Regions from separate parts of the Leuconostoc sp. XM4 genome, predicted to be linked through region 1. Evidence: riboswitches for the same ligand, from Rfam matches in the RefSeq annotation. Region 1 holds a riboswitch; the other holds the start of a gene.
What was found. A riboswitch is a leader RNA that binds a small molecule or an ion and turns the genes downstream of it on or off. The one in region 1 is predicted to bind lysine.

Region 1 (3,428 bases):
AGGAACAAAAGAAGTTCTATCTATTGTCTATGAAGCAGAAAAAGATTTTAAGAAACGGTTAAAACGTACATCAATTGCTGATTTGTTATTGTTTGCTAAAGAAGGAGAAGAAATTGTTGATTGGCGATGAAGTGACACATATTGACTAAAAAAACAGTTTATTAATGCCAGGTTGGCATTAATAAACTGTTTTTATATTGTGAAGTATTATATTCTATGCAACAGGTAGCGTCTCCTGTAAACTGAATTCAAAATCATCTGGAATAAGCATCCCGACATCTTTTAAAATAACATTTCCGGAAAGGTAACAACCATTCTGTTGCGTTAAACCAACCTTTGTGAAGCCGAAAGTGACTGTAGTATGAGCTTTAAGAGCAGCGCCACGTACCTCTCCCGTTGTTGCATCAATACCAGTAGGAACATCAACAGCAATGACAGGTTTATCAATGTGGTTGGCCGCTTTAATCATTTTTTGTAAGCCTTCAGGTAGAACGTTGTTCAATCCAACTCCAAATATCGCATCAATAATTAAAGTTGCCTCATTAAAGTCACTTTTTTCAGAACGAACTAAGCCATGCTTTTCAATGATTGCCAGTTGCCGTTTCACACTGTCTTTCGCACGGCTAACGTTTCCGACAAATTGTAATGAGACATTTACGCCTTGAGCGTACAAGAGACGAGCGATTGCTACGCCGTCAGCACCATTATTACCAAGACCAGCTAGTACTAACACATGACTCAAATCGAATCTACCGGCGCCGATAACATCAAGCACTGCCATTGCGGCCCGTTCAATTAATACATCCTGTGGCATACCAATAGTCTCAATCGTGTAATTATCTATTTGCTGCATTTCTGTAGCTGTAACAAGTCGCGTCATAGTTCCCATCATTTCATAAGTTATTAAATTCATTATACGGTGATTTGACAGTGTTATCAATCAAACAAGCGTAAAAATATTGAATTTGACAAATAAAAAAAATTAGAATACAATAATAACAATTTAAGAATCATAGAGGTTGCTGCTGACATTAGTCGCTTGCGGAGTGCTTACAGGCACAATGAAACAGGTTAAAGGGGATGTAGCCGAAGCATTGGTGCTGTGACACCAAGTAGCTGGGCCAATCGGTGAAAAATCGTTGGACTGTCGCGTAAGCGGGGTGCTATGTTATAGATTGCAATTAATTGGGATCCATGGCTGCTACTTGTGCGCTGTGGATTTTTTAATAGAGGAGGTATGCATTCATAGAATATCTGTGAATGGGCTAACATATGGTAGAGGCAATAACACGTCCAACACGTCTTGAAGTTTCCAAGAGCGCTGTTGAACATAATATAACGACCGTTAAAAATGTATCAGGTGCAGACAAAGTCTTTTTGACCGTTAAGTCAAATGCCTATGGATTTGGTTTGATTCCTATGGCTCAAGCTGCTGTGGCAGGAGGTATTTATGGCTTAGGTGTAGCTGTTCTTGATGAAGCTATTGCACTGCGGCATGAGCGCATAACCGCACCAATTTTAATTTTAGGTATTTCACAGGTAAAGTATGTTGAACTAATGGCTGTCCAGCATATCATGGCAACTGTTGTTTCATTGGACTGGCTGGAGAAAGCAGAACATCAGTTAACTGGTGAACAGCGATTACCTGTTACACTAGGTATCGATACTGGCATGGGTAGAATTGGGTTTAGAGATCGTGAAACTTTAGCGAAAGCGATACAGTTTGTTTTGGATCATGCTAATAAGTTTGAATATGTTGGACTATCGACGCACTTTGCCGAATCTGATTCATCAGATACCAGGTACTTCCAAAAGCAATTAACACGTTGGCATCAATTGACGGATGACTTGCCAAAACCAAAGTATTATCATGTTGCTAATTCGGGTGCTGCAATGTATCACGCAGAAGAGGTTCCCCATGAGGTTGTCCGCGTAGGAACGGTGCTTTATGGGATTGAGCCCTCTCGTGGTGAACTAGCAGATGGACGTAACCTGAAACCCGTCATGGCCCTTCGGAGCGAGGTAAATTTTGTTAAACGCTTACCTGCTGGTGAAGGTATTAGTTATTCACACAAATATACGACAACTCAAAACGAGTGGATAGGCACTGTTCCTATTGGTTATGGGGATGGTTGGCTACGCAAATTAATGGGATTTAAGGTTATTATTGACGGTCAATACGCCCCTATTGTAGGGCAAGTAGCAATGGATCAGTTAATGATACGTTTGCCTCGTGAATATCCAGAAGGTACAACGGTAACCTTTATTGGTCAAGATGGAGACTTAGAGAATACAATCGAGGACGTTGCACAGTTTGCAGGTTTGGCGCCCTGGGAAATCACAACAGGACTACAAGATAGAATACATCGTATTTTAGTAGATTAGGAGAAGATAATGACTAGAGAATATAGTGTTGCCATTCTTGGCGCAACAGGTGCTGTGGGCACACGACTTATTGAACAATTAGAGCAATCAACGATTCCCGTGAAGAATATAAAATTGCTTGCTTCGTCACGTTCAGCAGGTAAGACACTTCAATTTAAAGGTACAGACGTGGTTGTTGAGGAAGCAACTCCAGAAAGTTTTGATGGGGTTGATTTAGTTTTGGCTAGCGGTGGTGGTTCAGTTTCAGCACGATTTGCACCCGAAGCTGTGAAACGCGGCGCTGTGGTTGTTGATAATTCAAGCCAATGGCGAATGAATGATGATGTCCCGTTAATTGTTCCTGAAGTTAATGAAGCAGATTTGAAACAACACCAAGGAATTATTGCCAACCCTAACTGTTCAACGATTCAAATGGTTGTTGCTCTAGCGCCCATTAAAGCTAAATATGGTTTGACACGTGTTATCGTGTCAACTTATCAAGCTGCTTCTGGTGCGGGACAATCTGCATGGCAAGAGCTAGTTTCAGAAACTGATGCCCACAATGCTGGTAAAGAAATGCATGCTGAGATTTTGCCGGTTAAAAGTGCTAAGCATCATTATCCCCTAGCTTATAATTTACTGCCACAAATAGATGTTTTTGAAGAAGACGGTTACACTCATGAAGAATGGAAGATGATTCATGAGACTAAAAAAATTATGTTCGGTGATAAAAATTCTAAAGCAGTTAAAGTGACAGCAACAGCGGTCCGGGTACCTGTTCCTATTGGTCATGGCGAGACTGTTTATTTTGAAACGGATGCCGGATCAGGAGCGACAGCCGCTGATATTCAAGCGATTCTGAGTGAAGCCCCAGGTGTTGTTTTGGAAGACAATCCAAAGGAACAGTTGTACCCACAGCCAATTAATGCCGAAGGAAAACGCGAAACATTCGTCGGCCGTGTGCGTCCCGATTTGGAAAATGATGATAGTTTCCATATGTGGGTTGTCTCAGATAACCTGCTTAAAGGTGCTGCTTGGAATACAGTGCAAATTGCAGAACGTCT
Region 2 (3,428 bases), 760 kb from region 1:
GGTTGCAAAGAAACAGAAAAAAATAATGTCGAAATAACCGCCATTCATGGCGGTTTTTCTGTATAATTATAACTATGAATAACTTAAAAAAACTACAAGAATTAACTAAAATTTCAACAATAGAGATTGCTGATGCACTAGATGTTGAAGTTGAAACTGTTGAAGCATGGCAAAATGAAGAAAAAGTACCCAGTGTGAGTGATTTTGAGGCATTAAGTGGCATCTTCTCTTCTCAATTGGATGCTCAAGGAAGCGACTCTCAATCCAGCAAGCATCCAATCCACATTCGTTTATCTGTGGATTATCTATTGAACCTAGGAATAACACTTTCAGATTGGATTACTTTAAAGTGGGCCTTTGAAGGTCAGTGGAATAATGATCAGTTAGCCATCGGATTTTTTTCTAATAATCAATTAGTACGTGTTATTAGCACTGAAAGTGAATTTTCGGATGCTTTTGCAGGCTATCTGATTTTACAAACTGAAGGTGAGTTTGAACCATATATTGATGAATTTGATAATGATAGGGAATACGATTGGCGTTTGTTGCGTTTGAACGATGAAAAATTTGTGGATGTAACTAACGATTTAATTGCAGCCAATTTACCAGTCATCAGCTAACAGTAGAGAAGTACACAAAGTAGTGACGTCTGTATAATATTATGATACACTACAATCAGATGATAATACCTGTGAGACAATTGAATAAATTTGTCGATAATAAGGGTATTATTTTGCCAAAAACACAGTTTTCGTAATGAAAATTGTGTTTTTTTGTTCCGATAATAAATTTTGGAGGATAATATGGACTTAGGCAACGATTTTGTTACTCGTTTGGGACTTGAAAAACCACACGACTTAGAAAAGGTACGTGGTGGCGACATTAACGAGGCGTTTTCAATCTATTCGAATAACCAGCGCTATTTTTTAAAGATTCAACAAAATGCTCAAGCAAGTTTTTTTGATCATGAAGTTGCTGGCTTGAAGGCTTTGGGGGAAGTGGTGACTGTGCCAGCCGTTTTAGCACAGGGACAGTTACAAGGGCACGCCTACTTAGTCTTGACGTGGATTAATCAAGGAAATGGGTCACAACAAGAATTAGCAAAGTCGCTGGTTAAAATGCACCAAGCTACAGCGCCAAAGTTTGGATTTGATAGTGATAACTTAGTAGATTTTGTGCCTAAAAATAATACTTGGCAATCTTCTTGGGCTGAATTCTTTGTGAAACAACGCTTGGATCCGCTAATGGCACAAGCGCAAAAAAATAATTTTTGGCTTACCCAACGTGGTGATCACTATAGTAAATTACGTGAAACAATATTAAATGATAATCACGCGCAAACAGTTCAACCATCACTACTGCATGGTGATTTCTGGGCAGGAAACTTTATGTTTAACGATCAAGGTAAGCCTGTATTTATTGATCCTAACGTGTTCTACGGTGATCGGGAATATGATTTGGCGATTTCAAGAGTGTTTGCCGGCTTTAGTCCGTCATTTTATAATCAATATATGCAAGAATGGCCATTGGATGATGGCTGGCAAAAACGTGAAAAATGGTATGAGTTTTATTATATACTAATTCACTTTACACGCTTTGGTGATATTTATGCACCGCGGATGAACAAATTATTAACGTCTTTTTAAAATCACATGATTGCTAGCAAAGAATTAGACGAAAAAACCTTGACATTCAATAATGATTCAGTCATAATAATGACAGAATAAAAATTATTTCACATAGAGGTCGCGATTGACAATACACTTACCGGAGTTGCTGTAGCAATTGATAGTAAGCTTAGGGGATATCGCCGAAATCAAGGGTGTCTACAAATGACCTTGATTGGGCTAATAGTTAAGAGCTATTAGACTGTCGCAGAGATGCGGTGAGCTATGGAAACTGTCAAAAATGCTAACAATGCCCTTTGATAAGTCCGTTTTGCGAACCTATCAAAGGGTTTTTTTGTGTAATTCAAGGGGAAATGATGACGTATCCAATAAATGAAAAGCAACATCTGACAGTTGATGGTGTTGATACAATCGAACTGGCAAAGACATATGGCACGCCGTTAGCAGTTTACGATGTAACACTTATTCGTAAGACAATGAGAGCGTTTAAGCGTATCTTTGAACAAGAAAATGTCCCATATGTAGTGAGTTATGCTGGTAAAGCTTTTGCTACTAAAGCAATTTATCAGGTGGCAGCTCAAGAAAATATTCACGCTGATGTCGTGTCTGGTGGGGAATTATACACAGCAATTAAAGCTGATTTTCCAACTCAGCATCTTAGTTTTAATGGTAATAATAAGAGTTATGATGAACTTGTGATGGCCGTTGAAAATGGTGTGGGAACAATTATTGTTGATAATTTTCTTGAGTTACAGATACTGTCAGAAATTACGGCGGAAAAAAATGTTATTCAAGATATTTTACTACGTATTTCACCAGGAATTTCAGCTCATACTCATGAATTTATTAGTACTGGTCAACAAGATAGTAAATTTGGCTTTGATTTACAAACAGGTCAAGCGAAGCAGGCCTATGATATTGCAATAAAAGATAACCATCTTCATTTGCGTGGCTTACATGCGCATATTGGATCTCAAATATTTGATGTGACTGGATTTGAGAAAAATGCAGCACTATTAGCAGATACTGCTTACTCATGGGGATGGCAACCAGAAGTCATTAATACTGGCGGTGGATTTGGTATTCGTTATACTGATGAGGATCAACCTTTGCCAGAAAGCGAGTTTGCGGATGCTATTATCCGTGTTTTGAAAGAAAAGGCTACACAGTACGATTGGGCAATGCCAGAAATATGGATTGAACCTGGTCGTTCGATTGTCGGACCAGCCGGACAAACCCTATATACAGTTGGGTCGCGTAAGGATATTCCGGGAATTAGAAATTACTTGGCTGTAGATGGTGGTATGGGAGATAATATTCGTCCAGCACTTTATCAAGCAAATTACGAAGCGGTTTTAGCCAATCAACCAAATGCTAAAAGTGAAGAAATTGTGCGGATTGCTGGTAAATATTGTGAGTCAGGTGACGTATTGGTTTGGCAGGAAGAATTACCGGCGACAAAACCTGGTGACATTTTATCTGTGCTTGCAACAGGTGCGTACGGGTATGCAATGGCTTCAAATTATAACCGAAATCCACGACCGGCCGTTGTCTTCGTGGAAAATGGTCAACATCAAGTCGTTGTTGAACGTGAAACTTTTGAACACATGATCAGTTTAGATCAGGATTATACTCTAGGAGATAAATAACATGGCTGAAAACGAAGCACAAAAACTAATTAATTTCATTGCAAATGCAAAAAAAATTACCCCAGTAAAAGTTACATATAAAGGCACATTGGCAACTGAAGTACCAGATACTGTGCAACAATTTGGAAATGAGTCATTTGGACAATTAATT

Region 2: it holds a riboswitch for lysine, as region 1 does, so the genes downstream of both, lysA (diaminopimelate decarboxylase) here and alr (alanine racemase) in region 1, are expected to answer to the same signal.

Annotation. Positions count from the first base shown of each region.
Region 1 covers NZ_CP134507.1:1,906,557-1,909,984, reverse strand. Annotated here, with positions in the region: gene RHP64_RS09655 (Rrf2 family transcriptional regulator) at 1-130, shown strand, start outside; gene RHP64_RS09650 (NAD(P)H-hydrate epimerase) at 215-880, opposite strand; lysine riboswitch at 1,006-1,174, shown strand; gene alr (alanine racemase) at 1,273-2,385, shown strand; gene RHP64_RS09640 (aspartate-semialdehyde dehydrogenase) at 2,395-3,428, shown strand, end outside.
Region 2 covers NZ_CP134507.1:628,223-631,650, forward strand. Annotated here, with positions in the region: gene RHP64_RS03270 (VTT domain-containing protein) at 1-37, shown strand, start outside; gene RHP64_RS03275 (hypothetical protein) at 75-620, shown strand; gene RHP64_RS03280 (fructosamine kinase family protein) at 804-1,646, shown strand; lysine riboswitch at 1,733-1,901, shown strand; gene lysA (diaminopimelate decarboxylase) at 1,985-3,277, shown strand; gene dapD (2,3,4,5-tetrahydropyridine-2,6-dicarboxylate N-acetyltransferase) at 3,279-3,428, shown strand, end outside.